2 regions of the Streptomyces sp. NPDC058470 genome follow, and region 1 is predicted to be linked to the other one. Evidence: riboswitches for the same ligand, from Rfam matches in the RefSeq annotation. Region 1 holds a riboswitch; the other holds the start of a gene.
The links. A riboswitch is a leader RNA that binds a small molecule or an ion and turns the genes downstream of it on or off. The one in region 1 is predicted to bind S-adenosylmethionine.
Positions count from the first base shown of each region.

Region 1 (14,941 bases):
ATGCCGGCCCTGTTGTCGAAGATGACCTCTCCGGCCGTACGGGCCGCACTGAGCGAGTCCCCGACGGCCACCACAGGCAGCGCCTCGGCGATCGCCGCCCATCCCTCGGCCGCAGGGTTCAGCGGCGACACCAGCAGCGCGTCGACGCGCTGATCACGCAGTTGTTTGGCGAGCACCAGCTCCCGGTCGGGATCGCCGCCGGCGTCCAGAATCAGCGCATAGCGGTCACCGGCCAGCAGTTCGCGGCCGATGGCCGCCATCAGCTGCTGCTGCCACAAGTCCTGGAGGTCGCCCGCGATGACGCCGACCATGCTGGTGCGCCCGCTGGCCAGCGCGCGGGCGATGGGGTCGGCCTCGTAGCCGAGCTCGGCGGCGGCCTTGCGCACCCGCTCCTCGGTCTCCTTCGAGACGTGCTTGCCACGCAGGGCATAGGAGACGGCTGCGGTGGAGAGGCCAGTGGCCTCGGCCACCTCCCTGAGGGTGGTGCGCTTAGTGGGCCTGGCCATGTCGGGAAGCCTACCGGGACCTGTCCGCTCTGCGGCGCACCCTTGACACCTCACCTTGTTAAGCGCTTAAGTTAAGCGCATAAGTGAAGCGGTTAACCTCTCGCTCGAACCGACTCTCCACGAGGACTCTCCCAAGGACTGCCGCGTGCCCACCGATGTCCACCAGCACATCTGGCCGCCCGAGTTCATCGAGGTGCTGCGCGCCCGTACCGCGCCGCCCCACCTCGACGGCTGGACCCTGCACCTGGCGGGTGAACCGCCCTACGAGGTCGATCCGGCCGACCACGACATCGCGGCGCGCACCGCACTGACCCGGACCGACGGCCTCGACCTGGCCCTGGTCTCACTGTCCAGCCCGCTCGGCATCGAGTACCTGCCGCCCGCCGAGGCCGCCGGGCTGCTCACCGCGTTCCACGACGGCGCACTTGCCCTGCCTGCGCCTTTCGGCGTCTGGGCCTCGCCCTGCCTGTCATCGCCGGTCCCGGAGGCGGTCGAGGCAGTCGAGCGGGAACTCCGCCGTGGCTGCCGGGGCCTCCAACTTCCCGCCACCGCGCTGCTGGACGCGGCCGGCTGGGACCGCTGCGCACCGCTTCTCGAAGTCCTCCCCCATCACGACAAGCCGCTCTTCATCTACCCGGGCGCCGCGCCGCCCACCCCCGACGCCCCGTCCTGGTGGGCGGCCCTGGTCCCCTACCAACAGCAGATGCACGCGTCCTGGTTCGCCTTCCGCGCCTTCGGTCGCGCCCGGCACCCACGCCTGCGTGTCTGCTTCGCCGCTCTCGCGGGCCTGGCCCCGCTGCACGGTGAGCGACTCGCTGCCCGCGGCGGAGGGCGCGGCGAGATCGACTTCGACGCCTTCTACGAGACCTCGTCCTACGGGACCCGCGCGGTGGACGCGCTCGTCCGGGCCGCCGGCATCAACGTGATCGTCAGCGGCAGCGACCGCCCCTACGCGCCCCTCACCATCCCCGACCTCGGCGCGGACGCCGCCGTCCACGCCCTACGCACCGTCAACCCCGCCCGGTTGCTGAAGGGATCCACTCCATGACGTATCAGGCCCTGCCGGACCGCACCCTCGACAAGCGCGAACTCCGGGACCTCGTCGACGAACTCGCCGGCCGCCCCGACCTCTGGCGCGAGCAGGTCGCGTTCTCGGACGAGGAGCGGCACTACGCGTCGCTGTACCGCGACGAGTACGTCGATGTCTGGCTGCTGTGCTGGACCCGGCAGAACGACACCGGCTGGCACGACCACGACATCTCCTCCGGCGCGGTCGCCGTCGTCCAGGGAGCACTGAACGAGTCCAACCCTCGCATCGGGGGCAGCCATCTGTCCGTCACCGTCGGGGCGGGCGACTCCTTCTGCTTCGGATCCGAGCACATCCACCGCCTCACCGGCGCCACCGACGACGCGGTCTCCGTCCACGCGTACTCGCCACCGCTGTGGCGCCTCGGCCAGTACGACATCACCGACGACGGCCTGATGCGCCGGACCTCCGTCTCGTACGCGGACGAACTGCGGCCGCTGGACGCCCCGGCCGCCTGATGTGCCTCATGGGCCACGGTGGACGAGACGGTTACGCCGGTCTTCGACGGACCGGCGGAGCGCCCGCGCGGCGGCGGCCCCTGACCTGACTGCCCAGCTCAGGGCCGGCGACGCGACCTCACCCGGACTGCTGCTGATGGTGACGCCCTTGGGCGGTGACGGGCGGACGAACTCGAGGTGCAGCGGATGAGGCTTGCCAACTCCCTCAGGTCCACCGGACGGTGCTATACGCCGCGACGGATGCGAGCGGCCTTGCGGGCCTCGGCCGTCAGTCGGGCCTCGGCGGACCTACGGGACTCACCACTGACGCGACCAGCCCGGCCCGGGAGGGTGCCCATGCCACGGAAGGGCGCTCCGCCACGCTTGGGCCGCTCCCCGACCGACTCGGCGACGCTGCCGCTGCCGCCGCCTCCGATGGGAACACCGGAGGGGGTCCGGGCGCCGGTGATGCGGCTCAGTTCGGCCTCGCCGGAGCGGACCTGGGTGATCTGCGGCCTGATACCGGCGTCGGACATCACGCGGGTCATGTCACGGCGCTGGTTGGGCGTGACCAGCGTGACAACGCTGCCGGACTCACCGGCGCGCGCCGTACGGCCGCCGCGGTGCAGGTAGTCCTTGTGGTCGCCGGGCGGGTCTACGTTGACGACGAGGTCGAGGTCGTCGACGTGGATACCGCGAGCGGCGACATTGGTGGCCACCAGGACCGTGAGGTGACCGGTCTTGAACTGCGCCAGTGTGCGGGTGCGTTGGGGCTGCGACTTGCCGCCGTGCAGTGCCGAGGCCTTGACGCCGCTGTGCAGCAGATGCTTGGTGAACTGGTCGACGGCGTGCTTGGTGTCCAGAAACATGAGCACGCGCCCGTCGCGGGCGGCGATCTCGGTGGCGGTGGCGAACTTGTCGGCGCCGTGCACATACAGCACGTGATGTTCCATCGTCGTGACCGCACCCTCGGACGGGTCGACCGAGTGGACCACCGGGTCACGCAGGTACTTACGGACCAGGAGATCGATGTTGCGGTCCAGCGTGGCCGAGAACAGCATGCGCTGTCCGTCGGGACGTACCTGGTCGAGCAGTACGGTGACCTGCGGCATGAAGCCCATGTCGGCCATCTGGTCGGCCTCGTCCAGGACGGTGATGCCCACCCGGTCCAGGCGGCAGTCCCTGCGCTCGATGAGGTCCATGAGGCGGCCCGGAGTCGCGACAACGACCTCGGCCCCCGTACGCAGTGCGCCGGCCTGCCTGCCGATCGACATCCCGCCGACCACTGTGGCCATCCGCAGCTTCAGCAGCCGGGCGTACGGGGTGAGCGCATCGGTGACCTGCTGGGCGAGCTCGCGGGTGGGGACCAGGATCAGGGCCAGCGGCTTCTTGGCCTCGGCACGCTGTCCGGCCGTACGCACCAGGAGCCCCAGACCGAAGGCGAGTGTCTTGCCCGATCCGGTACGCCCACGGCCCAGGACGTCGCGGCCCGCAAGGGAGTTCGGCAGGGTGGCGGCCTGGATCGGGAACGGTTCGGTCACGCCGAGGTCGGCCATGGCCTTCAACAACTCGGCAGGCAGGTCCAGTTCACTGAAGGCCGCAACGGGAGGGAGCCCCGGGGTGATGGTGACCGGCAGCGCGAACTCTCCCTGCGGCGCGGTCGGACGGCGTCCGTTGCCGCCTGAGCGGGCACCGGGGCGATCCTGGCCCTGCGGCCGGAAGCGGGCTCCTCGGTCGGAACCGGCGGAGCCGTCCTTACGGGTCTTGGAGTAACGGTCGTTCGTGCGAGCTGAGCGGTTCATGAAGAACCTTCCTCGATATGGCACGCATCGAGGAATTCCCGGCATTCATAAGCCGAATGAATTGCAAGCACGAGCCGAATATAAGACCAAAAAAATAGCCGGTCGTACCGGCACGGTAGAAAACAGCCGCTGGAATCGGATTTCTCCGAATCCGCCGAGATCGGCCTACCGGATCGCAGGAGCCCGATCAGGTCATCACTGCCCGTCCGGCAAACCCTGCAAAAAGCAACAAGCTGGGACCCCACCGCAAGGGTGGGGGTCCCAGCTGCCTCAGACGCTTCAGCGTCAGGCGGGAGTGATGTTCTCCGCCTGGGGGCCCTTCTGGCCCTGCGTGATGTCGAAGTTCACCTTCTGGCCTTCCTGGAGCTCGCGGAAGCCCTGGGCGGCGATGTTCGAGTAGTGGGCGAAGACGTCCGGGCCCCCGCCGTCCTGCTCAATGAAACCGAAACCCTTTTCCGCGTTGAACCACTTAACCGTACCGGTAGCCATGTCAAATCTCCTTCGAGGCCATGCCCAGGGGTTCGCACTGTGTGAACCCCCGCGTCGCCGAGATGAACCCCGTCCGGTAAAAAGCACCGGAAATACAAAAATGCCCGACGAAATTGATTCGTCTAAGGCACTTGAAGTCAACGGGAACCACAACTGCAACTGGATCAAGCCTAGCACGATGCGCGGATCGGGGCACGGCACGTTCTACCTTCCTCCCGGGCCGCCCTGCCCGCACGCTCCGCAGCTTTCTGAACCCGCAGCCAGGGATATCAGCTTCGGCGGAGCACGCACGCCGCCGTGCCGCGGGCCAGGACACCGCGGCTCAGCCCCGCAGCGGTTCCGCCAGTCGCACCAGAAGTCCCGCGACCAGGGCTGTCTGGGCGGGCACGGTGTCGGGGTAGATGAACTCGCCCTGGGCATGGGCGCCGTCGCCGACTGCGCCCATGCCGCACAGTACGGGGAGGCCGAGGGCGGCGACGAAGTTGGCGTCGCTGGCGCCCTGACGGCGGCGTCCGGCAAAGCGCCGCGGCCCTGCTCGTGAGCGACACTGCGGGCGAGGTCGAGGAGGGGGGCGGAGGCGGCGTTGAGGGTCATCGGCGGCCGGTTCCAGGCGTGATCGATCTCGATGCGGACCCGGGGGTCGCTGACCTTGATGGCGTCCGATTCGGCGTCGACACGAACCTGTTCGGCCTCGCTGCTGACCCGGATGTCGACGCCGGCGGTGGCCTGCCCGGCGACGACGTTGATGGCGGAGCCGCCTTCGATGAGCCCGGTGTTGATCGTGATGCCCTTGCCTGGGGCGGCGACGGCCGCGGCGGCGACAACGAACTCGGCCAGCGCGGTGATCGCGCTCGCCCCGTCCTGCGGCGCCAGCCCGGCGTGCGCCTCGACGCCGGTGGCCGTGACCTGGAAGATCCCCGTGCCCTTGCGGGCGGTCTTGACCGCGCCGTGGGCACTCGGCTCCAGCACCAGCGTGACGTCGACCTTCTGCGCGACCTCCTCGATCACCGGCCGTGAGGACAGGGAGCCGATCTCCTCGTCGCCGTTGAAGAGAGAGGTGACGGTGGGCAAGGGTGCGCCGCCCTCCCGGGCCAGCTTCAGGGCCCAGATACCCTGCGCCAGACCCGACTTCATGTCGAAGATGCCAGGCCCGCTGAGCTTGTCCCGACCGTCCTCGGAGGCCTCCCGCTGTTCCCGTCCGGCGAGGTTCCCGGTCGGCCATACGGTGTCGTAGTGGCCGACGAGCGCGACGTACCCGGCACCCGTGCCGGTGTAGGTCAAGGTGAGGGTCTCTCCGCACTCGCTGCCGGGGGGCGCTCCTCGTGGTCGGGCTTCCCGAGCCGGTGGACGGTCAGCTCCCGCAGGAGGTCAAGGCCGGTCCCGAGGCTCGACAGGTCGTAGCTGCTGGTCTCCTGACGGACGAGCGTCAGGATGTCGGCGACGATCTCCGACGAGACGTCCTGGGCGCGGGCGGTGAGGGCGGCAACGGGTGATGCGGTCATGATCTGCTTTCCAGCCCGCAGATGCATAAGAACACACCACCCGCCTGCTTCATCCACCAAGGGATCCATCACTCACCAAACCGCTGCAATCGGTCAACCGCGGCCGTCGATGCTCCAGCACTCCGGCCCGACGCCGCGCCAGTCGATGAGCGGCGAAGCCGCGGCGGCCACCGGATCCAAATCCAGGCCCGCACGGCGCAGGAACTCGGAGAGGTCCTCAAGGTTGTACGCCACCCCCAGGTTCTCGCCGTTCACACGAACTCGGCGACCGCCCTTCGGCAAGGGCTGAGCCACGGTCACAGGCAATGGTGCGGACATGGGCCCAGCCTCGTTCGTACGGTTTGGATGCGGTTCCGGATGTTCGCATCGGGCTCTCATCGGTGCTCGTCGCGGCCTGCGTGCTCCTTCGCTGCGATGCGCTGCGGCGCCGAGGGGACGGAACCCGGCATCGCTGGAGCTTCGGCGGTGATGCCCTCCCTTCTCCTGTCGGGCCCGAGTTCGCACGAGCGGCAGGACCGAGTCCGGTCCGCTTGGTGCGCCATGCCGTAATTCAATCACGTGTTCGATTTCTGACGCATCTCGACCGCTACCACCGCGCTGGCTGTCGCCAAGCCGGAGCCACTGTCAAGGCCGGAGGACGGGAGCCGCACCGACCCAGCGGTGATAGGCGTCCACGTCGACATTGCTGCCGCACAGGATGGTGACCACGTGTCGGCCGGCGAAGCGGTCACGGTCTTCGAGGATCGCCGCGATGCCGAGCGCGGCCGACGGTTCGACAATGAGGCCGGCGTGGTCGAGGAGCATCCGCATACCGGCGATGATCGAGGCCTCCTGGACCAGGACGGCGTCGTCGGCGACCAGGAGGAGGTCCTCCAGGACGGCCGGGATGGGACACCGGCCGGCGACGCCGTCAGCGATGGTGTTGGTCGAGTCGGTGGTCACGACGCGCCGCCTGCGCCACGAGTGGGTCATCGCCGGTGCGCCCAAGGGCTGGACGCAGATCACCTCGACTCCGGGAGCCAGGGCCTTCATCACGTGCCCCACACCGGTGGCCAGCGCCCCGCCGCCGAGAGCGATCAGGACGGCGTCGAACGACGGCACGGTGTCCACCAGTTCAAGGCCGATGGTCGCCGCGCCCTCGCAGGTCTCGAGGTCGAGGCTGTCTTCGACGAGCCGGATACCGTCGTACCGCGCGATGGCCGCCGCCCGCTCGCGGGCCAGCTCGTGGTCGCCGTCCACCAGTTCCAGACTGGCACCCAACGCGCGGATGCGATCAAGCTTGGCCACCGTCGCAAAGCGGGAGGCCACGACGGTGACGTCGAGCCCCCGGCCGCGGCCGGACCAGGCGAGGGCTTGGCCGAGGTTGCCCGCGCTGGCGCACACCACCGCTCGCGAGGCATCGTCGGCGAGCAGGCTCGCGACCACCTCGGTGCCACGGGCCTTGAAGCTGCGGACCGGGTTCGCCGTTTCGAGCTTGATGCTCACCGTGCACCCGAGGTCGGGCTCCAGCGCCTCGCAGCGGTACAGCGGAGTGTCGAGAAAGATCGGGTCGATCACCCGGCGAGCCGCCCGGATCCGGGCGGTGTCGAGACGCGTCTGCTGCACGACACAGCAGCGTAGCGCCACGGTCAGGGTCAGGGTCAGGGTCAGGGTCAGGGCACTTGAGCCCCGACGTCGGATCGCCCGGCCCGTTTGACGGGCGAGCTTCCGCCTGCCTGCGGACAGGGCAGGCGGACGCTCGCCCATCAAGCGGGGCCGCCGGGAACGGCGTACCGACCGAGGACTTGAACCTGCGCCGGGCCAAGTGATGCGACACCGTGGTTACGGATGGGTTCTTCCTGCCCGACCGCGCCGCGCCGCGCCGGTGATGTCTGCCCTCCTGGCCAAGGAGGGACCTGCCCTCTTTCTCCGCATCGGCCGACGCCTAAGGACTGCGCCTTTGAGGACTACGCCTCAGGACTGCGCCGAACGCGGACGGGAGAAAGGAAAGGGTCAACGTCGGCGTCGGATGAGCCGATACCAACCATGAACTCACCGCACGACTGCAGAGGGAAAGGGGAGACGACGATGTCCCGCACCGAGGATTGCCGCATGGCGGATCGGCCGGCCGACTACCAGCGTCTGGGGATCGCCAGGGGCGAGATCGCGCCCTGGGAGGACGGCTTCCGCTCGCGCCCCGGCGGCCCCGGAACCTTCGAGTGGTGGTACTTCGACTGCGTCCTCGACGACGGATCCACCCTCGTGATCAACTTCATGGTCAAGGACTTCCGGGTCGGCAAGGGCGTCAACCAGCCGCCCGCGCCAGTGGTCACCATCGAGCTCGACCGGCCGGACGGCACCCACATCGAACGGACCTCACCGGAGTACCCGGACGACCACGACTTCGGCACCGACCGGTGCGATGTTCGCATCGGCGACAACCGCTTCAGCGGTGACCTGCACACCTACCGCATCCACGCGGACGTCGACGGCGTCGTCGCGGACGTCACCCTCACCGGGCAGGTCCCCTCCTGGCGGCCGGAGACCGGGCACGTCACGTTCGGGGAGGAAAAGCACAGGTACTTCGCCTGGCTGCCCTCCGTCCCCCAGGGCCGGGTCGAGGCCACCCTCACCATCGACGGCACGACCGAGACCCGCACGGGCACCGGCTACCACGACCACAACTGGGGCGACGCCGAGATGGCGCGTCTCATGCACCACTGGTACTGGGCGCGCGCCGAGGCAGGCGACTACACCGTGATCGCCTCCGACATCACCGCCGCGAAGAAGTACGGCTCCGCCGAGATCCCCATCTTCATGCTCGCCAAGAACGGCGAGATCCTCGCCGACCGCGCCAACCTGGTTCGCTTCACCAAGTCCGACGAACACCCCGACCCGGTCACCGGAAAGCCGGTCGCCAACACCCTTGTGTTCGACTACGACGCGGCCCCCGAGGGCGGCGAAGGGTTCCGGGTCACCTTCCGCCGCGAGAACACCATCGTCCAGAACCGCATGATCGAATCCCTCAAGGGGGCGAAACGGATCCTGGCCAGACTCGCCGGATTCAACGGTGCGTACATGCGCTTCACAGGCCAGGTCACCGTCGAGCACCTCACACACGGCGAGGCCGTCGACAGCGTGAGCGCACCGGCTCTGTGGGAACTCATGTACTTCGGCAAGCACTGAACCGGCTCCGGCACAGCGGCGGGCGTCAGCGCGGGCTTCCTCCGTCGGTGGCCGCCCGGCGCCTCCCGGCCTACCCCTTGTCGACCGGCCGGTAGGTGCACACGTTCACGCCCGTGCCGCTGGTGACGGTCGAGACCAGTTGGAGCGTGCGCAACGCACCGTCGCCGGGGAAGATCGACTTACCGCCACCGAGGGTCACCGGCATGATCATGAGCCGGAGTTCGTCGACCAGGCCCTCGCGCAGAAGGGTGCGCACGAGCGTGGGACTCCCCATGACCAGCAGGTCCCCGCCCTCCGTCTCGCGCAGCTTGCGGATGTGGGCGACGGCCTCATCCCCGGGGATGTGCGTGGTGTTGTTCCACGTCAGGTCGTCGTCGCCCAGCGTTCGGGAAACGACGTACTTCGAGATGGCGTTCATCCGGTCGGCGAACGGGTCGCCGCCCCGCTCGGGCCACGCCGCAGACATCGACTGCCACGTGCGGCGCCCGAACAACAGCGCGTCGGCCTTGGCCAGCGCGTCGGCGAAGGCGCCGCCCACCACCTCCGGATCGAAGAACGGGTGGGTCCAACCGCCGTGAGCGAAGCCGCCCTCGGTGTCCTCGTCGGGTCCACCCGGTGCCTGTACGACGCCGTCCAAGCTCATGAATTCACTGATCACGATGCGCATGGGACTCGCTCCTCTTCCTCACGCCAAGGGTTACGGCAACCACGCCAAGGGTTACGGCAACTACCCCAAGGTCTACGGCCATGGAGACTGCCGCGTCGCTGGAAAGTCATCGCTGCCTTCCGCATCACCTGTCCAGCCCCTGGCGAGGGTTTCCCATCGTCTCCGCAGGAGGGCGCGCCGAACGGGGGCGGTAGTACGACGCGACGGCCGGCTGGCCGGTGTAGTTGGGGCCCGCGTGGGGGTCGGCGCCAAGGTAGGTGAAGGGCAGGGTGATGTGGCGGCCGCCCCGCAGGCTGAGGCGGTGGTGGCGGGCCGAGTAGTGGAAGCCGGCGGCGCGCAGTGCGGCGAGGACCGGGCGGGAGGCATCACCGCCGTCGGGTCGCCGCAGCGTCGAGGGGTCGAGGTGGGCGACCAGCAGGCCGGTGCCGGTGAGCCAGGAGGCGGCCCGCTCCAGCAGTGCGAGCCGGTCGCCGATGTAGTGCAGTCCGTGGACGCAGGTGACCAGGTCGTAGCGGCGCTCCGCGGACCACCCGCCGAGGTCTGCGGTGATGAGTTCGAGGCCGTCGGGCAGCGCTGCCTGCAACCGCGGGCCCACCAGGTCCACGCCGGTCAGTGCGGCTTGCGGAAGTCGCTTGGCCGCTTCGCGTAGGGCCAGCCCTTCTCCGCTGCACAGGTCCAGCCATGAAGGGGCGGAGCGGCGGTTGCTCTCGTTCAGGAACTCCGTGGGAGCGAAGCCGAGTTCGCGGGGGTAGCTGTTGACGCCGGCCAGAGCCCGTTCGCGGTTCATGGCGCTGTTGGCCACCACCGAATGGCCGGCCAACTCGTCGTCCTTGATCAACCGGGGCGGCGGCTCGGCTGTTGTCCGCGAAGTACCGTCGATCATCGCACCATTGTGCGGTACGACCGGTCGTTGCGGGCGAACCCAGGGGCCACGGGCCTCGGCGAAGCCGCGGATAGCGGGTGCCGCCTCCCGAGGACGGCGGCCCGGTCGGCACGGGGCCCCGGGCCGACTACCCAGCCGCGGACGGCAGCCACACCACTTTCAGGCGGAAGACGGCCTACCGGCTCGCCTCGCGTAAGGGATGCAGCCCCGAGACCGGCCGCCCGCCCGTGCGTTGCAGCTCACCACGGTCCTCAAGCCGCATCCTCGCCACAGCGCCGGTCAGCCCGAGCCGGTACGACCGTCATGTCTGCCGTACCGGCACCGAGGCGAGGATCCCGCTCACCAAGGCGGTGATCCCGCTCGCGGACGCTCTATCGCGCAGGTTTCTGCTTCAACATCACGGAGGCGATCGCGACGACGAGTGCGATAACGACCACTGGCAGCACCGGCGCGTAGGTATGCGCGTGGCTGAGCATCCAGTCTCCGACGAAGGCGCCCGCCACCATGCCCACCAGGACCCCGGTCAGGCGACGTACCGCGGCGGGCTTGAGAGACCAGGTGGTGATCCCGGAAATCCAGCTGATGAAGGTGGCCGTGGCCGCCGTGGTGGAAATGCCCGGCACATGAAGCGACCGAACGGCATTCATCTGCAGACCCATCGCAAAGGCGTTGAGGGCGACCAGGATGTTGGACACGAGGCTGGACGGAGACGCCGCCATCCACACGACGATGAAACCGACCTGCGCCACCGTCGCGACGCACAGTGCGATGGAGACACGACGCGGCCACGCTTCGAAGATCTGCGAGTCCTCCATCTCCTCGTCGCCGTTGAACGCGGTCAGGATCCGTGTTGCCAGCGCGGCCCCCACGGCGAACGCGGCAAGTGAAATCACCACGCGAACGGGATCCGGGCCGGCGGGCGGCCGCGTGCCGGCTACACCAAGTCCGAGAAACACCAGGTTTCCGGTCTGGAACGCCGTGAAGACCTTCCCGAAGGAGAGAAAGCAGATCGCCTCGAAGACGCCTGACGAGAACGCCAGGGCGACAAGCAGCCAGTCACGAATGGCCAGCAGTTCCGGTGCCGCGTGCGCGGCAGCCAGGTCCACACGCCGGTCATCCACGGGTTCGGCTCCTCCGTCGCCCCGGACCGGCAGGGTCGGGGCGGCAGATTGAGTGTCCCGAGAACGTTCGAGTCGAGACAGCCGGCCGTGGGTGTTTTGCAGGCTGCTCCATTGCATGCCTTTCCCTCCAAGCGCTCAGAGTCGGCAACTCGCCCCGACTAGTTGCTAGGTACACATTTATCTCCCGCGTTCAGGATGTGACCACATCCGGGAAAAAGCCACATATTTGGGCGAAACCTTACTCAGGTTTCAGCAAAGAACTACGAAGGCCCTCTGGAATGACGAAACAGACAGGGCCGACGATTTCTTGAGTCGGGGCGCCTCGGACCCGACCGGCGGCCGGTCAGGAGAGTTCGGAAGGCCGTTTCCGGTCCTTTCGCCACTCGATCCGCCGTGCCGTGCGTGGCCCAACTCGCCTGTCGGCATTGACGGATCATGGCGACGCTCGTTAGCGTTCCAAGCGGCATTGAGTGTCAGCGTCAAGCCCTGGCTCGTTGATCGGCAACCCTCCGCCGCGGTGGGGTGCTCCAGGTGAAAGCCCGGCGGGGTCATCGACCCCGCAAGCGCGTGGCCCCTTGACCGGGCCTGAGATCGGGAGGACGAGCGTGCCGAACAGCAGTGATCTCAGTGCCTCGATCGCGGCCGCCGCGGTGTTCTCCGGATTCTCCCGCCGACGCCACATCGACCTGCAGCTCTTCACCAGCTGTCTGTGTCACGACTGATTGCGTCCCTGCCTCACCGCCCTCCTGACTGACGTTCGCCGACGGCTTTGACGCCGCGGGCGACTCCCTGCGGGCTCTCACGGCGCTGTCGGAGTCCGCGGCACTGTCACGCCTTCGTCGGCACCCTTCCCCCAGACACCTTCCGGATATTTCCGTCACTTCGCCCAGGTCTGCTCAGGGCCACTTCGCCTTGGTCTGCACCGGTACGTGCGCGGTGACTTTGGAGTAGGAGAACCCGTCCGTGATATCGCATCCGGATTCCCGACCCACCCGGTGGGCGGCACTCGCCGCCCTTGTGACCAGCAGCGTCCTGCTGAGTGCCTGCACGTCGAGCGACAGCGCCGGCTCGACCAGCGACAACGGCCCGGCCAAGTCCGGCGGCACACTGACCTTCGCAGTGGGTTCCGACGTGGGCTGCGTGGATCCGCAGCAGGTGGGCAGCAACGACACCATTTACTCACTGCGCCAGATCGTGGACTCCCTGACCGACCAGGATCCCAGGACCGGCAAAATTGTGCCGTGGCTGGCGAAGAGCTGGGAAGTCAGCTCCGACACGACCACGTTCACCTTCCACCTGCGATCAGGTGTCACCTTCAGCGACGGGACACCGCTGACCGCGCAGGTGGTCAAGGACAACTTCGACGCGGTACCGAAGCTCGGCGCCCTGGGGACCCTGGCCCAGGGGTACTTGAGCGGCGTGGACAGCACCACCGCGGTTGACCCGCTCACGGTGCGGGTCGAGTTCAAGCAGCCGAACGCGCAGTTCCTGCAGGCCACGTCGACGCACTCGCTGGGTATCGAGTCGGCGGCGAGTGCCCTGCAGAGCCCGCAGGAGAAGTGCAGCAAGGGTGTGGTCGGGTCGGGGCCGTTCACGCTGGAGAGCTACGTGCAGAACCAGGCGATCACCTTGACCAAGCGCAGCAAGTACGCCTGGGGTTCGTCGCTGTGGACCAAGCAGGGCGAGGCGTACCTGGACAAGCTGGTGTTCAAGGTGGTGCCCGAATCGGGCGTGCGCACCGGCAGCCTGCAGTCCGGTCAGGTGGACGCGATCAGCAGCGTCGGCAAGGCCGACGAGGCGGCGCTCACGGGTGGCCAGGTGAACCTGCAACGACGGGCGAATCCCGGTGCGGTGTTCAACCTGGGGCTGAACAACTCCCGCCCACTGCTGAAGGACGCGAAGGTGCGTCAGGCGCTCCTGTTCGCCATCAACCGGCAGCAGATCGTCGACACCGTGTTCCCGACCGGCACCAGGCCGGCGACCAGCATCCTGGCGTACACCACACCGGACTACGCGGACCAGGGCTCCGACCTGGTCTTCGACACGGCGAAGGCGAAGTCCCTGCTGGAATCGGCCGGTTGGAAGGTCGGCAGTGACGGCATCAGATCGAAGAACGGCACCAAGCTCAGCCTGATCGTCAGGTGGTTCGCCAACGCGGCCACCAACCAGCCGACGCTGGAGCTGATCCAGCAACAGCTGAAGGCGGTCGGGGTCGACGTGGTGCTCAAGGAGACGCAGACCGCCCAGTTCGCCACGATGCTGCAGTCCGGCGACTTCGACGCGTCGTGGGGCAACCTGACCCGCGCCGACCCGGACATCCTGCGCAGCCAGTACTCCACCGAGCTGGCCAACCTCTACCACCTGCCGACGAGCCCGCTGGACTCGGCGCTGACCCAGCAGGCGGCAACGGCCGACGCGGCCAAGCGGAAGGAACTGGTCGGCCAGGCACAGCAGTTGATCGTGCAGAACGCCTACGTCATTCCCGTGGTGGAGCTGCAGACCCAGCTGGGGGTGGCGAAGAAGGTGCACGACCTCAGGTTCGATGCCTCCAGCCGGATCCAGCTGCACGACACCTGGATCGGCTAGCAGCCGGTGGATGCGCGACAGAGCGTCCGATCCGGTCGTCGGCTGCAGGAGGTGGGCAGGGAATGCGTCGCTATGTGATCAAGCGTCTCGCACAGGCACTCGGGGTGCTCTGGGCGGCGTACACGGTGTCGTTCTTCGTACTGAACTACCTGCCCGGTGATCCGGTCTCGGCGATGGCCGGCGCCGGAGCGGACTCGGGCCAGATCGATCCGGCGCAGATCGCCGCACTACGGCATGAGTACGGCTTCGACAAACCGGTGCTGGTGCAGTACGCCGACCATCTCGGCAAGGCGGTGCGCGGTGACTTCGGGAACGCGGTCTCCACCGGTCGGCCGGTGACCTCGACGCTGGCCGACGCGCTGCCGCAGACGCTGCAGTTGACCGGAGCGGCGCTGCTGCTCGCGGTGGTCTTCGGTGGCGGTCTTGCGGTGCTGGCGACCTACACCACGCAGCGGTGGTTGCGGCAGCTGTTGCTGTCGTTGCCGCCGCTGGGAGTGTCGGTTCCGACGTTCTGGGTCGGGCTGGTGCTCGTCGAGCTGTTCTCCTTCCGGGCGCGGTGGTTCCCCGCGTTCGGTAACGACGGGCTGCCGGGTCTGGTGCTGCCGGCGGTGACGCTCGCGATCCCGACCGGCGCCCTGGTCTCGCAGGTGCTGGCCAAGAGCCTGCTCACGGCGCTCGACCAGGCATATGTGGAGA
Region 1 is NZ_JBHXMF010000026.1:88,492-103,432, reverse strand. Features, by position in the region: gene ACFWP7_RS20585 (LacI family DNA-binding transcriptional regulator) at 1-506, opposite strand, end outside; gene ACFWP7_RS20580 (amidohydrolase) at 652-1,554, shown strand; gene ACFWP7_RS20575 (cysteine dioxygenase) at 1,551-2,051, shown strand; gene ACFWP7_RS20570 (DEAD/DEAH box helicase) at 2,276-3,832, opposite strand; gene ACFWP7_RS20565 (cold-shock protein) at 4,118-4,321, opposite strand; partial or broken gene ACFWP7_RS20560 (M20/M25/M40 family metallo-hydrolase) at 4,644-5,823, opposite strand; gene ACFWP7_RS20555 (hypothetical protein) at 5,917-6,141, opposite strand; gene ACFWP7_RS20550 (threonine/serine dehydratase) at 6,448-7,428, opposite strand; gene ACFWP7_RS20545 (lipocalin-like domain-containing protein) at 7,915-8,988, shown strand; gene ACFWP7_RS20540 (dihydrofolate reductase family protein) at 9,059-9,655, opposite strand; gene ACFWP7_RS20535 (class I SAM-dependent methyltransferase) at 9,780-10,538, opposite strand; gene ACFWP7_RS20530 (YoaK family protein) at 10,910-11,659, opposite strand; SAM riboswitch class IV at 12,122-12,231, shown strand; gene ACFWP7_RS20525 (ABC transporter substrate-binding protein) at 12,623-14,245, shown strand; gene ACFWP7_RS20520 (ABC transporter permease) at 14,308-14,941, shown strand, end outside.

Region 2 (14,941 bases), on a different contig from region 1:
GCCGCAGTCCTTGGGGGCGGCAGGGTTGAGATAGAGCACCGCGGCGTAGCGGCACAGCGAGCGGGAATCGGTGTGCGGGCGCGAATCCCCCTCACCCTGGCCCACCACCTGGATGCAGTTGTGATTGAGGGTGCCTCCGGAGGGTGTGCTCTGCAGCCACAGCTCACGCGCCCCGGTGGCCTTCTTCACCAGCCGTTCCACGCGCGACAGTTCGGCCGGTTCGAGCCCGGGCATCGCGCGAAGGCCGGGCCAGCTCTCCGAGGTGTACGGATGGCCCTTGACCCAGTCGTCCTTGGCGAGGCATCGGGCTCGGACGGCATCCGCGTCGGGCAGTACGTCGTCGAACACCCAGTAGTCCCGGTCGCGGGTGGGCTTCCGGTAGGGGAGGACCGGGAGAGTTGGCGTTCTCTGAGGTTGTGGGGGCATGCGGGAGACCATATAGACGGGAACGTCAGTGATCTCCTGCGATTTGGTCAACCTTCCGTCAACTCGGTCCGCCCGCGAAGGAGTCGGGGAGAGGCGTCTCGCGGTGCCATGTCCTGCGGTGTCGGCTTGGTAATGGGATCCATGTTCATATAGCGTGAGCTTCGCCATCCCACCCCTCACAGGAGACCGATATGGCCGTTCCCAAGCGGAAGATGTCCCGCAGCAACACCCGCCACCGCCGCGCGCAGTGGAAGGCCGCCCCGGTGCAGCTCGTCCCTGTCACCGTCGACGGTTCCTCGTACCTCGTACCGCAACGGCTCGCCAAGGCGTACGAGCGCGGGCTGCTGCGCCCGGAGGGCTGACGTGCGCGCTGCCTTCGTCGGGAAGGGCGGCAGCGGCAAGACCACGCTGTCGGCCCTCTTCGCCCGTCACCTCGCGCACTCCGGAGCGCCCCTGGTCGCCATCGACGGCGACATCAACCAGCACCTGGCCCAGGCCCTGGGCCTCGGCGACGACCGATCTTTCACCGCGCCGCCCCTCAGCGCACGGCTGGGCGAGATCAAGGACTTCCTGCGCGGCGGCAACCCGCGCATCACCTCACACGAGGCCATGATCAAGACCACCCCGCCGGGCCGTGGATCGCGCCTGCTGAGGCTCCTCGGCGACGACGCCGTGCACTCCCACCATGTCCAGGATGTGGAGGGCGTGCCCTTGATGGTCACGGGTGAGTTCGACGAGAGCGATCTCGGCGTGGCCTGCTACCACTCCAAGCTCGGAGCGGTGGAGCTGTACCTCAACCATCTGGTCGACGGACCCGGTGAGTACGTCGTCGTCGACATGACCGCGGGCGCGGACGCCTTCGCCTCCGGCCTCTTCACCCGGTTCGACATGACCTTCCTGGTCGCCGAGCCCACCCGCAAGGGCATCTCGGTGTACCGCCAATACCGCGACCACGCCGAGGAGTTCGGGATCCCGGTGGCGGTGGTCGGCAACAAGGTCACCGGCGAGGACGACGTACTGTTCCTCAAGGAGCACGTCGGCGACGACCTCCTGACGTACTTTCAGTACTCCTCCTGGGTGCGATCCCGTGAACAGGGCCGCCCGCAGGGCGATGTGGAGCCGCACAACCTCCACGCCCTGAGCCAGTTGCGGACCGCACTGGACGCCCGGACCAAGGACTGGTCGGCCTTCCAGGAGCACGCCGTCGCCTTCCACCTCCGCAACGCCGCGGCCTGGGCCGACCGGGCCACCGGCAGCGACCTCTCCGCACAGATCGACCCGGGCTTCCGGCACGGCCCGACGGCCCTGGCGTCGAACCCCGCCTGAACGGGGCGAAGAAGCGCCACCACAGGCCATGGGGCGCGGCGGCACACGGCCCACGAAACCGCCGTACACCGCCCGCCGACGCACCATCACCGCACACCACCCGAACCAGTCGACGACAGGACTGCCTCTTCATGTCACTCGACGTCTCCCCGAAGCTGCTCGCCGAAGCCGAACGCGGTCAGGTCCGCGAAGGGGACTTCGTGGAAACCGTCCGTACGTCACTGCCGTACGCCTACGATCTCATCGCCGGCCTGGTCGGTGAACTACGGGACGGGGCACGGGAGTTCGCCGACAACCACACACCGCCGCCCTCGGAGAGGGAACGCGGGCAGCTGCTGCGGGCGCTGGCCAGTGACGCGATCCGCTCCAGCCTGGAGAGGCACTTCGGCGTCACCCTCGCCTTCATGAACTGCCACCGTGTCGCCGTCTTCCGCCCCGAGGCGCAGGGCGGCGAGACCCACACCCGGTTCACCTCGCTGCGCTCGCAGATCCTCAACCAGTCACCGGAGTTCCGCGACTGCTGAGTCGGCAGGTGCGGGTGGTGGCCGCTCGGCGGAAAGCGGCCACCACCCGAGTACGTCAGACCGCCGGTTCCGTGAGGGACTGTTCCGCCCAGATGATCTTTCCCTCGGCGGTGTAGCGGGTACCCCAGCGCTGGGTGAACTGGGAGATCAGGAACAGACCGCGGCCCCCCTCGTCGGTCGTCTTGGGATGGCGCAGGTGCGGGGCCGTCGCGCCGCCGTCGAAGACCTCGCAGATCAGCGCCTGGTCGGTGATCAGCCGCAGCCGGATCGGGCCCGATGCATGCCGGATGGCGTTGGTGACGAGTTCGCTCACCACCAGTTCCGTGGTGAAGGCCAGCTCGTCCAGACCCCAGGTGTGCAGCTGCTGCGAGGTCGACTTTCGGGCCGTCGCGACGATCGCCGGATCGATGGGCAGGTCCCAGGTCGCGACCCGCCCGGCCCCCAGCCGACGGGTCCGGGCCATCAGCAGCGCCACGTCGTCGTACGGACGCGTCGGCACGAGATCGTCGACGATGCGTCGGCACAGTCCGTCCAGCGGCTGACCATGTGCCTCCAGCGCACGGCGCAGCCGCTCCCTGCCCGCCTCCGGATCACGCCCCGTACGCAGTGTGGAGATCAGACCGTCGGTGTGCAGCGCCAGCACACTTCCCTCGGCGAGGTTCAGCTCGACCGATTCGAAGGGCAGACCTCCCACCCCCAGGGCGGGGCCGTGGGGGAGGTCCGCGAAGGTGACGGTTCCGTCGGGGGTGACGATCGCGGGAGCGGGGTGGCCCGCGCCCGCCATCGAGCACTGGCCGCTGACCGGGTCGTACACCACGTACAGACAGCTGGCGCCGACCGCCTGCATGCCGCTCGTACGGTCGTCGGCGCCGGTGCCCTCCTCCCGGGCGGCGCGGCTGACCAGATCGTCGAGGTGGGCCAGTACCTCCTCCGGCGTCAGGTCCAGATCGGCGAGGGTCTGTACGGCGGCCCGCAGCCGTCCCATGGCCGCCGCGCCGTCGATACCGTGGCCGGCCACCTCGCCCACCACCAGGGCCACCCGCGCACCCGACAGCGGAATCACGTCGTACCAATCCCCGGCGAGACCGGTCAGTTCGTCCGCGGGCCGGTAGCAGGCCGCGACCTCCACCGCGTCCTGGTCGGGGAAGCGATGGGGGAGCAGATTGCGCTGCAGGACGAGGGCCGCGTCGCGCTCGCGGGTGTAGCGGCGGGCGTTGTCGACGCACAGGGCCGCCCGGCCGACGAACTCCTCGGCCAGGCTGAGATCGTCCGCGTCGAAGGGGTCCTGGCGGCTGCGCCGGAAGAACGTGGTGATGCCCAGAGTGACGCCGCGGGCGCGGATGGGCACGATCATCACGCTGTGCAGCCCGAGATCGAGGAAGGAGGCGGCGTGGCTCCCGGGGGTGGCCGTGGTCCACTCCCTGCCCAGCGGATCCAGCCGCTCCTCGCGCCAGGACTCGCCGTCCGTCAGACACCTGATCGGGGGAGACCCCGCCCGGTAGGAGGCCACTTCGCCGATCTCGACGGCGGTTTCCGGGAGCCCGCCCTGCACCGACCGATGCCCGGCGCGCCGCAGCGGCACCGTGTCCGCGTCGCGCCGTGGACCGGGCGCCGGCTCCCCGCCCCTGAGTACGGATTCCAGCAGGTCCACGGCGACGAAGTCGGCCAGCCCCGGCACGGCGACATCGGCCAGTTCCTGCGCGGTCTGCATGACGTCCAGGCTGCGCCCGATGTGCTCGCCGGCCCGGTCGAGCAGCGCGAGCCGCCGCCGGGCGCGGTAGCTCTCGCCGATATCGACGACGGTGTAGTAGACACCTATCGGGTGACCGTCGTCGTCCTCCAAACGGATGAACGACATGGCGTGGGAGGTCTCGCGGTGTGGCGCGGAGCTCACGCGGCCCACGTGCTCGTACGCGACCACCGGCTCGCCCGTCTCAAGCACCCGGCGCATCTGCGCCTCGATCCGCTCGGTGTCCAGGCCCGGCTGCACATCGGCGAGCCTGCGGCCGAGGCGTTTTTGGGCCGGGCCTCCGCCGAACTGCTCCAGTGCGGGGTTCGACCAGACGTACCGCAGCTCCGTGTCCACGATCGCTATGCCCACCGGGGAACGCGAGGTGATCCGCTCCAGCACCGAGCGGCTCATGTGCCAGCCGGCGCCGTCGGCCAGGTCCGCGAGCAGCACCACCCAGCGTGCCGCGCCTTCGCTCGGCCGTAGGGGGACAACCCGAACCATCAACTTCAACGGGTGCCCGTCCCGGTGTCGTGCGGACAGCAGGCCCGCCCAGCCGCCGTCACTGCGGCACCGCTCGGCCAGTTCCGGGAGCCGCGCCGCGTCCTCGGGGATCAGCAGGTCGGCGGCAGGCCGTCCCCGCGCCTCCCGGGCCGCGTACCCCAGCAGCCGTTCGGCGTCCGCGGTCCAGCTGGTCACCGCCATACGGGCGTCGAGCAGCAGGGGCACGGCGTCCGCCATGTCGAGGCGCTGCTGGGCCGACACGTCCCGTTCCTTGCTCGAAACCACCGCGACCCTCTCCGCTCTCCGAAGGTGGTCTTACCCCCTCGCGCTCATTCTTCACGTTGTACGACTGTCGCGCGGGCTTGGACTTGCCGCACGGCGGGACGCACGGAGGCCGAGGGGGGTTACGTACAGTGACGGGTCGCGTGCCGCGTTCGTCCGTTCGTCCGTTCGTCCGTCACGGAGTCGGCCGGCGGCGGTTGAACTCCCGCGCCGGTGCCTCCGTATCTCTCCACGGGGATGGCGGGAGACCGCGTCGCACGGAAGGAGAGCAGTGTGTCGACACCGCCCGAACGCGAGCAGCCCATGCGCCGCCCGGCACTCGAACCCACCTACGTCCAGCAACGCCGCCGGACGGAGGCCCTCGCGGAACTGGTGAGGGAGTTCCGTGAGGATCAGCAGGCCGTCGGCCCGGACGAAAGCCCTGAGTCGATCAGATTGCCGTCGGCGTACCTGGGCGAGACGGAGGAACTGCAGCCCGTCCTGGCCGGCGAGAACTATGCCGCCGACGGGGAGGCGCAGCCGGCGGCGCCGCCCGTGCATGAGCCCGGGCCCGAGCGTGCCACCGGTCCGCGCCGGGCCACGGTTGTCGGTTCGGTGGCGGCGGCCGCGCTGGTCGGATTCGCCCTGGCCATACTGCTGCCCGGCGGTGACGGCGGATCGCGGGCCGGTGCCGCCCCGTCCGCCACGGCCCCCGTCGTCCAGGCCCCTTCCGGCGCCGCCGACCCGGACGGCACCGGCACCCTCCGGGAGGGAGACCGCGGCCCCGACGTGACGGAACTCCAGGAACGGCTCCTCCATATCCCGGACGTGTACGAGAGCGGCGTCACGAGCGGAACCTACGACCCCACACTCACCGAGGCCGTGGCCCGCTTCCAGCGCTGGTACGGGATCCGGGGCGACGAGACGGGCGTCTACGGCAACGACACCCGGGCCGCCCTGGAATCCCGTACGTGACGAGCACTCCTGACCTACAGGTGCCGATGGAAGGCCGGGTGGGCGTCGAGACGTCGCACATAGTCCTGGAGGAGCGCGTACGAGGACAGGTCCTGAGCCGCTTCGAGTGGGACGAGGGCGACCCACAGGTCCACATCGGCCGCGGTCAGTTCCTTGCCCAACGCATAGGGGCCAGAGGCGAGTTGACGGTTCAGCAGGTCGAGGGCCGCCGACCGTTCCTGCGGCGGCGCACCCGGGGTGACATCCCGGTCGAGGAGGTCGCGCAGGGCGTCGATGTCCGCGGCGAGTTCCGCCGGGCGGAGCGGGGAGTGACAGGATCCGGCGCGGTCGGCGAAGAGGTCGCCGAGGTCGCGCAGGATGTCGGGCGTGTGGTTGCTGACCACCCGTCCGCTCCACCGGTCGCACAGCGCGGGGGCGGTCAGCGGACCGTCGTAGTGGTGCCAGGTGGCCTCGTACGCCCCGCGCAGTGAGGCGAACGCGGAGGGGGTGTCGGCGGGGAGCGCCAGCAGAGTGGTGGCGACCGAGTCCTTCAGACCCAGCAGGCCGTGGGTGATGGAGACCCGCAGCGAGAGGGGACAGTGCGCGGACAGATACAACTCGTAGCGGTGCGGGGCCGGGTAGAAGCCGCCGGCGAGACCCACTCCGATACGGCTGCGGAAACGGTGCGGGCGGGCGGACGGGGTGGCGGCGATCCGGGGGTGAGGGACCGCGTCAAGTGAGCCGGGGACGCACGGAGTCGGGGTACACGTGCTGGACGTACCGGAGTTCGGGGCGTGCGAGATTGTCTCGGACATGACTCTCCATGGGACGAGGAAGCCACGGCCACCTTGTGGGCACCGCGGCGGAGCGGAGTGACTGCGCTACGTACCGGTCCGGATCGCTCGGACTAGTAGGCGCTGGAGACACGCAACAGATCGATGTGCAGGCGTCTCGTCAAACCGCTGTTGGCCATTCCCACCTGTCCCACACTCGGGGCTCGCGAGACGCGAGACCACGCTTGTCCCACCGCACCGGCGGGACCCGGTCGTCACCCGGGGCACCCCGTCGCGGTGGAAGGGTTGCCTGCCAGCGAGCCGGGGCCGATGACCTCACGGGCAGGAGAACCTGCCCGAAGGGCGCTGACAATCGTGACCGTCCCCGCCAGTGTCGGTGCGCTCCGTGAGGCCGTCAAGAAGGCCTCCGGCGCAGTCTCACCAGGTGGTCATTCGGCGTGCCTCAGGCTGGACAGGAGGCGTGGAACAGATTGCGCAGCCCGGTGGTTGTCGCTCCTGAGGACGCGCGGCGGTGTGAGCACGACCATGATCCCCGGGCATTGCGCACCGCTGTGGCCTCCCGTAACGTCCCCAGCAGGTTATGAGCGTCAGCGTCAAGCCCTGGCTTGCTGACCGGCAACCCTCCTCCGCGGCGGGGTGCTCCAGGTGACGACCAGGCGGTACCCGTCCCGGGTTCCGCAAGCGCGATGCCGGCGGCCTCCAGCCCGCCGAGCCGGAAGGGCGGAGGTGACGGACGTGCAGCCCGTGCCCCGTCTTCGTGTCCCGGTTCTCGCCCCGCGCCGTCGCGTGCACCTGTACTCCCGGCCGCACATCGATCTCCAGCGCGTGGCCGGCGCGCTCTGTCGTCCCTGACCTGTCACCCCGCCGCCGCACCCTCCCAGTTCGAGGCCCGGCGATCTCACACGGTCGATCAGGAAGGCACCCCTTTCGTGTCCTCGTCAACGTCGTTGCCCTCATCCTCTTCCTCCACCGCCGCACTGCACCTGGCCGTCGCCCTCGACGGCGCGGGCTGGCACCCGGCCGCCTGGCGTGATCCGGTGGCCCGCCCCCACGATCTGTTCACCGCCTCGTACTGGACCGACCTGATCACCGAGGCAGAGCGCGGCCTGCTCGACTTCGTGACCATCGAGGACAGCCTTGGCCCGCAGTCCGCACGCCTCCAAGAACCGGACGCACGCACCGATCAGGTACGCGGCCGACTCGACGCCGTCCTCATCGCCGCCCGTGTCGCGCCGCTGACCAGCCACATAGGGCTGGTGCCGAGCGTGGTGACCACCCACACGGAGCCCTTCCACATATCCAAGGCCATCGCCACCCTCGACTATGTGAGCACCGGCCGCGCGGGCCTGCGGGTGCAGGCGTCCGCGCGGCAAAACGAGGCAGCTCACTTCGGACGCCGGACGTTCCCGAAGCTCCGTATCGAAGACCTGGAGACCCCGGCTCTACAGGAGTTGATCGTCGACCTGTTCGACGAGACCGCCGACTACGTCGAGGCGGTGCGCCGACTGTGGGACAGCTGGGAGGACGACGCGGAGATCCGGGACGTCACCACCGGCCGCTTCGTCGACCGCGACAAACTGCACTACATCGACTTCGAGGGCAAGCACTTCAGCGTCAAGGGCCCGTCCATCACACCCCGCCCGCCGCAGGGCCAGCCCCTGGTCACCGCACTGGCCCACGAGTCCACGACGGGCGCGCCGTTCCGGTTGCTCGCCCGCAGCACCGACATCGGGTACGTCACTCCGCACGACGTCGAAGAGGCGCGTGCCATCGTCGCCGCGGTCCGCACCGAACAGGAGGCGGCCGGACGCGCCGAGGAGCCCCTGCACCTCTTCGGTGACCTCGTGGTGTTCCTGGACAACGACCCCGCCGCCGCGGTGGACCGGCGAGAGCGTCTCGACGCCCTCGCGGGCTACCCGTACACCAGCGACGCGCGGGTGTTCACCGGCACCCCCGTACAACTGGCCGATCTGCTCCAGGAGTTGCGGGAGTCCGGGCTGACCGGCTTCCGACTGCGTCCGGCCGTCGCCGGGCACGACCTCCCGGCGATCACCCGGGGCCTGGTCCCCGAACTCCAGCGCCGCGACGCCTTCCGGCACTCGTACGAGGCCGACACCCTGCGCGGGCTGCTGGGGCTCGCCCGCCCCGCCAACCGCTACGCCGCCCACGTCTGAGCCGGAGGGACCTCACTCATGAGCAAGTCAACGGACAAGCCGCTCAAGCAGATCCACCTCGCGGCGCACTTCCCCGGCGTCAACAACACCACCGTGTGGAGCGACCCCGAGGCCGGCAGCCACATCGAGTTCAGCTCCTTCGCGCACTTCGCGCGAACCGCCGAACGCGCCAAGTTCGACTTCCTGTTCCTTGCCGAAGGGCTGCGACTGCGCGAACAGGGCGGCAAGATCTACGACTTGGATGTCGTCGGACGGCCCGACACCTTCACCATCCTCAGCGCACTCGCCGCCGTCACCGAACACCTCGGCCTGACCGGCACCATCAACTCCACGTTCAACGAGCCCTACGAGGTGGCCCGTCAGTTCGCGAGCCTCGACCACCTCTCCGGCGGGCGCGCCGCCTGGAACGTCGTCACCTCCTGGGACGCCTTCACCGGTGAGAACTTCCGCCGCGGCGGCTTCCTCCCACAGGACGAGCGGTACTCCCGGGCCAAGGAGTTCCTGGCCACCACCCACGAACTGTTCGACTCCTGGCGAGGGGACGAGATCGTCGCCGACCAGGCGAGCGGCACCTTCCTCCGCGACGCGCAGGCCGGAGCCTTCGTGCACAAGGGGCAGCACTTCGACATCGAGGGGCAGTTCAACGTGCCGCGCAGCCCGCAGGGCCGCCCGGTCATCTTCCAGGCCGGAGACTCCGACGAAGGACGCGAGTTCGCCGCCGCCGGCGCGGACGCGATCTTCAGCCGGTACAGCACCCTCAAAGAGGGCCAGGCGTTCTACACGGACGTCAAGGGCCGCCTCGCCCGGCACGGCCGCGCCCACGACCAGCTGCTGATCCTGCCCGCCGCCACCTTCGTCCTCGGTGACACGGACGCGGAGGCGGAGGAGATCTCCCGTGAGGTGCGGCGCCAGCAGGTCAGCGGCGCCACCGCCATCAAGCACCTCGAGTTCGTCTGGAACCGCGACCTGTCCGCGTACGACCCGGAAGGACCGCTTCCCGACATCGATCCGGACCCGGGCGAGCACACCATCGCCCGAGGCCGCGCCCAGGTGCGGATGTACCGCGACCCGCTGGCCACCGCCCGGGAGTGGCGGGAGCGTGCGGCCGCCAACAAGTGGTCCATCCGCGACCTCGTCATCGAGACCGGCAACCGTCAGTCGTTCGTCGGCTCCCCGGCCACCGTCGCCGAGACCATCAACGACTTCGTCCAGGCGGACGCCAGCGACGGCTTCATCCTCGTCCCGCACATCACTCCGGGCGGCCTCGACGGCTTCGCCGACACGGTCGTCCCGCTGCTCCAGGAACGCGGCGTCTTCCGCACGGAGTACGAGGGCACGACCCTGCGCGATCACCTGGGCCTGGCCCACCCCGACGCCGACGCTCCAGCCGTACAGGCCGCGTCATGAAGTTCCTCGCCATCACCCTGATCGTGCACGCGCCGGACCCGGTGACCGGCGTGCGGAAACCCACCAACGCGCGTTTTCGCGAGGTCATCGACAACGCGTTGCTGGCCGAGGAGTTGGGCTTCGACGGCTTCGGTGTGGGGGAGCGGCACGAGCGGCCGTTCATCTCCTCCTCGCCGCCCGTCGTACTCAGCCACATCGCGGCGCTCACCTCCCGGATCCGCCTGTTCACGGCGGTCACCACGCTCAGCCTCCTCGACCCGGTGCGCGCGTACGAGGACTACGCGACCCTGGACCACCTGTCCGGCGGACGGCTGGAGTTGATCATCGGCAAAGGCAACGGCACCGCCCAGCGGGAGTTGTTCCATGTCACGCCCGAGGATCAGTGGGACCGCAACGCCGAGGGCTACGAGGTGTTCCGGCAGATCTGGCGGCAGGACAAGGTGACCGCCGCGACCCGCTTCCGTCCCGAGCTGCACGAGGCCGAGGTGTGGCCCCGGCCGTTCCAGCAGCCCATCCGGGTCTGGCACGGGAGCGCGACCAGCAAGGAGTCGGTGGACCTCGCCGCCCGCTACGGCGATCCGCTGTTCTCGGCGAACGTCACCAACCCCATCGAGCCGTATGCCGAGTTGATCCGTTACTACCGGGAGCGCTGGGAGCACTACGGCCACGACCCGGCCCGGATCGCGGTCGGTGCCGGGTCTGCGGGCTACCACGCGGCCCGTACGTCGCAGGAGGCGATCGCCGCCTACCGCCCGGTCTTCGAGGGGCAGTTGGCGTTCCAGAAGAGCTTGGGCCTGGAGCCGGTGTTCACGACCCTGGAGGACTTCGTGGAGCGCAGCTCGGCGCTGATCGGCAGCCCCCAGCAGGTGATCGAGAAAGTGCACCGTTATCACGAGCAGTTCGGGCACACCGTGCTGCATCTGCAAGCCGACGCAGGCGGGCTGACCGGAGCCCAGCACCGGGCCTCCCTCGAACTCTTCCAGTCCGACATCGCGCCCGTGCTGCGACGGGAGATTCCTGATCCGCCGTTCGCGTGGGGCCCGGTGTTCGCGGAACCGTCGGCGGGCACGAGTACACCCGAGTCCCAGCCGGAGCCCGAATCCGAGCGCGTTTCCGGGCCGGCGTCAGAGCGCGTATCCGAGCCCGAATCCCCGTCCGTACCAGAGCGCGTATCCGCGCCGGCCGACCGCTGAGGAGCACCCGTTCCCATGTCCGACATCCCCCTCGGCGTCCTCGACCTCGTCCCGGTCTCGTCCGGCTCCACCGCGGCCGAGGCGCTGCGCAACTCCATCGACCTGGCCCGGCGGGCGGAGCAGTTCGGGTACGCCCGTTACTGGTTCGCCGAGCATCACCTGAACCCGGGCGTGGCCGGCACCTCTCCGGCGGTCGTCCTCGCCCTGACCGCCTCCGCGACCTCGACGATCAGGCTGGGCTCCGGTGCCGTACAGCTCGGTCACCGCACCGCGCTGTCCACGGTCGAGGAGTTCGGCCTGATCGACGCGCTGCACCCCGGGCGCCTTGACCTGGGGCTCGGCCGTTCCGGCGGTCGCCCGCCGGCCGGGCCCGCCGCGCCGCTGCCGACGGCCACCCCGGTCGTCGACGGCCTGGCCCCGAACGGGCTGCGGATTCCACCGCGGTTCTCCTTCGAGCACCTGCTCGGCTCACCGCGCGTCGCCCTCCAGATCAAGCTGCTCAAGCAGCCGAACGCCGAGTCGCAGGACTACGGCGAGCAGATCGACGACATCCTCGCACTGCTGGCCGGCACATACCGCACAGCGGACGGCGTCGAGGCGCATGTCGTCCCGGGCGAGGGAGCCGACGTACAGGTGTGGATCCTGGGCAGCAGCGGGGGAGAGAGCGCCGAGGTCGCGGGCCGGGGCGGCCTGCGGTTCGCGGCGAACTACCACGTCAGCCCCGGGACCGTACTGGAGGCGGCGGAGGGGTACCGGGCTGCGTTCCAGCCGTCCGAGGTACTCGACAAGCCGTATGTCAGTGTCTCCGCGGACGTCGTCGTCGCCGAGGACGACAGCACCGCCCGCGAACTCGCCACCGGCTACGGCGCGTGGGTTCGCAGCATTCGTACGGCCGAGGGCGCCATCGAGTTCCCGACTCCGCAGGAAGCGCGCGCCCACGTCTGGACCGACGTGGACCGGTCACTTGTCCAGGATCGCGTCGACACCCAGTTCGTCGGCTCCCCGGCCAGGGTCGCCGACCAGCTGGAGCAGCTACAGGAGGCCACCGGCGCGGACGAGTTGCTGATCACCACCATCACCCACGGCCACGCCGACCGGGTGCGCTCCTACGAGCTGCTGGCCGAGGAGTGGCGGCGCAGGTGACACGGCATGCCCGGCGTCGGCCAGTCCGCTGGGCGGGCCGACGCCGGGCAGAGCCTGTGTTTCAGCTCCCGAGGGCGGCGAGGGCGGGCCGGAAACTGGAGGCTGCACCGGACACCGATCGGGGCGTGGTCCAGCCGGAGCCGTTGAACAGGCTCCACAAGACCTGCTCGCCCTGGATCCCCCGCCAGGTCATGTAGGTCGAGCTGCCGTAGACGGCGAGGGCCGGACCGACATCGGTGGTCGCGTAGGGGACGACCTGTGGTGTCGTCCAGACGTCCGGGGAGGACGGGTAGGTCTGGCTCCACCAGATGCGCTGGTCACCCGCGACACCCTTCCACGCCAGGTGTACGCCCCCGCCGGGCGGTGCGGCCAGCGCCACCCCCGCGGAGGTGGAGGCGCCGGGGATAGGCTGCGGGACGGTCCAGGTGTTCTGGCCGGTCGAACCGCCCAGGTACTTGTTCCACCAGACCGCCTGGTCGCCTTCGACGCCCTTCCAGGCCATGTAGGGCTCGCCGTAGCCGATCTTCCGGACCGCCAGGGCCGGGCCGAAGCCGGAGCTGGCGCCGGAGACCGCCTGCGGCACGGTCCAGCCGCCGTAGTAGCTGTTCCACCAGATCTGCTGGTCTCCCGAACCGCCCTTCCACGCCATGAAGACACCGGAGTAGGGGGCCAGGGCGGGGCCGACGGTGCTCAGGGCACGAGGTACCGGCTGCGCCCCGGACCACGTGTTGCCGTCGAACCAGTTCCACCAGATCTTCTCGTCGCCCGCCACGCCCTTCCACGTCATGAACAGCGGTCCGTTCGCCTGCCCCGCCAGCGCCACTCCGGCGCTGCTCGAGGCGCCGGGGACCGGCTGCGGAGTGCTCCAGCCGCTTCCGCCGTTCTGCAGACTGTTCCACCAGACCTGCTGGTCACCGGTGACGCCCTTCCACGCCATGAACGTGCTGCCGGCGCCGAGGTCGGCTGTTCCACTGCCCAGTGCCGTTGCGGGTGAGGTGATGCCGGCGAGTCCCGCGGCCGCGACGGCTGTCCCGCCCAGACGCAGCATGCTTCTTCGGCTCAACGATTCCTGCGACATTGCCAACTCTCCTGTGTGCATAGGGAGAACATCCAAGCGTGCCGGGCCCGTGCTGATCGACCATGGCAGGCGCCCACGGCACGCTGCCAGGAACGTTCCACTGAGCGGGCCAACTGGTCTTCCGAAGTTCACAGAGCACCATCGCCGGGTCGCGCCAGCAGACGAGCTCGCGCACGAGCGCGGCCACCTGTTCCACCTCGATGAGGAAACCGTCGTGACCGTAGGGGGACTCGATCACCCGAAGGCTGTCCGCCGTGGGGATGCCCGCGGCCAACTCCGCCTGTTGGGAGGGTGGATAGAGGCGGTCGGAGTCGACGCCGGCGACCAGGGTTCTGGCGGCCACCCGGCGCAGGGCGGCGCTCGTTCCGCCGCGGCCGCGACCGACGTCGTGCGTGTTCATCGCCTCGGCCAGCGTGACATAACTCCCGGCGTCGAAACGGCGCACGAGCTTGGCGGCATGGTGGTCGAGGTAGGACTCGACCTGGTACCGGCCCCCGTTCAACGGTTCCTCCGCGCCCTGGGGTGCGCGGCCGAAGCGGACCCGCAGTTCCGGCTCGCTGCGATAGGTGACGTGCGCGAGACGCCGCGCCAGGCCGAGTCCTGCGTGCGGGCCCAGCCCGGGCCCGGCGTCGTGGTAGTCACCGTCGCGCCAGTACGGGTCGCTCGGGTGAGCCGCCGCGCCGACCAGTTCGACGAGATCTGTCGCTGACCGCCGTGTAACGGCCCGCGCCTCCCGCCTGCCCGACCGCTCCCGGCGCCCCCTCTGCCTCCGACTGGCTGATCCCGCACGCCCGTTGCCACCCAACGCCGCCTGCCGGGTCCACCGCCGTTGCGAAGGATTCCCATGGCACAGCCCACCACCCTGCCTGTCATCGACATCTCCGGCTTCCGCGCCCCCGACACCGACCGGCCCACCTCCCTCGCCGAACTCCGGGCAGCCGCCCACGAGGTGGGCTTCTTCTACGTCACCGGGCACGGTGTTCCGTTCTCCGTACGCAACCCCGGAACAGATCGCCGACCACATCGAGGAGTGGTTCCGGGGCCGCGCAGCCGACGGCTTCAACGTGACCTTCTCGTATCTGCCGGCCACACTCTCCGACTTCGCCGACCTGGTGGTCCCCGAAACTGCGCCGCCGCGGCCTGTTCCGTACGCAGTACACGGGCACGACCCTGCGCGAGCACCTCGGTCCGCCACGACCGTCGTGGCGTGGCTGGCCGATGCCAAACGGGCGGTGGTTGAAGCGCTTTGGCGCAACAGGCCGTCAACGAGACGGCGACTCAAGCGCCTTGGTATAGCAGAAGCAGAACGGGTTGCCGTCGTACGGGGCGTACGGCGGCACCTGCTGCCAGCCCTCCCGTACGTAGAGCGCCTGGGCCTCCGGCTGGAACTCACCCGTCTGCAACCACAGGCGCTCGATGCCGAGCCCG
Region 2 is NZ_JBHXMF010000011.1:122,885-137,825, forward strand. Features, by position in the region: gene ACFWP7_RS10895 (DUF6445 family protein) at 1-426, opposite strand, end outside; gene rpmF (50S ribosomal protein L32) at 618-788, shown strand; gene ACFWP7_RS10905 (ATP-binding protein) at 790-1,752, shown strand; gene ACFWP7_RS10910 (SCO5389 family protein) at 1,884-2,276, shown strand; gene ACFWP7_RS10915 (SpoIIE family protein phosphatase) at 2,332-4,746, opposite strand; gene ACFWP7_RS10920 (peptidoglycan-binding protein) at 5,065-5,745, shown strand; gene ACFWP7_RS10925 (glutathione S-transferase C-terminal domain-containing protein) at 5,760-6,539, opposite strand; gene ACFWP7_RS10930 (putative leader peptide) at 6,632-6,697, opposite strand; SAM riboswitch class IV at 6,734-6,878, opposite strand; SAM riboswitch class IV at 7,095-7,208, shown strand; gene ACFWP7_RS10935 (putative leader peptide) at 7,305-7,370, shown strand; gene ACFWP7_RS10940 (LLM class flavin-dependent oxidoreductase) at 7,448-8,692, shown strand; gene ACFWP7_RS10945 (NtaA/DmoA family FMN-dependent monooxygenase) at 8,711-10,099, shown strand; gene ACFWP7_RS10950 (LLM class flavin-dependent oxidoreductase) at 10,096-11,292, shown strand; gene ACFWP7_RS10955 (LLM class flavin-dependent oxidoreductase) at 11,308-12,435, shown strand; gene ACFWP7_RS10960 (hypothetical protein) at 12,497-13,513, opposite strand; partial or broken gene ACFWP7_RS10965 (homoserine O-acetyltransferase) at 13,674-14,177, opposite strand; partial or broken gene ACFWP7_RS10970 (hypothetical protein) at 14,358-14,447, shown strand; partial or broken gene ACFWP7_RS10975 (hypothetical protein) at 14,512-14,809, shown strand; gene ACFWP7_RS10980 (GNAT family N-acetyltransferase) at 14,776-14,941, opposite strand, start outside.
Region 2: another riboswitch for S-adenosylmethionine. It lies ahead of ACFWP7_RS10930 (putative leader peptide); the one in region 1 lies ahead of ACFWP7_RS20525 (ABC transporter substrate-binding protein).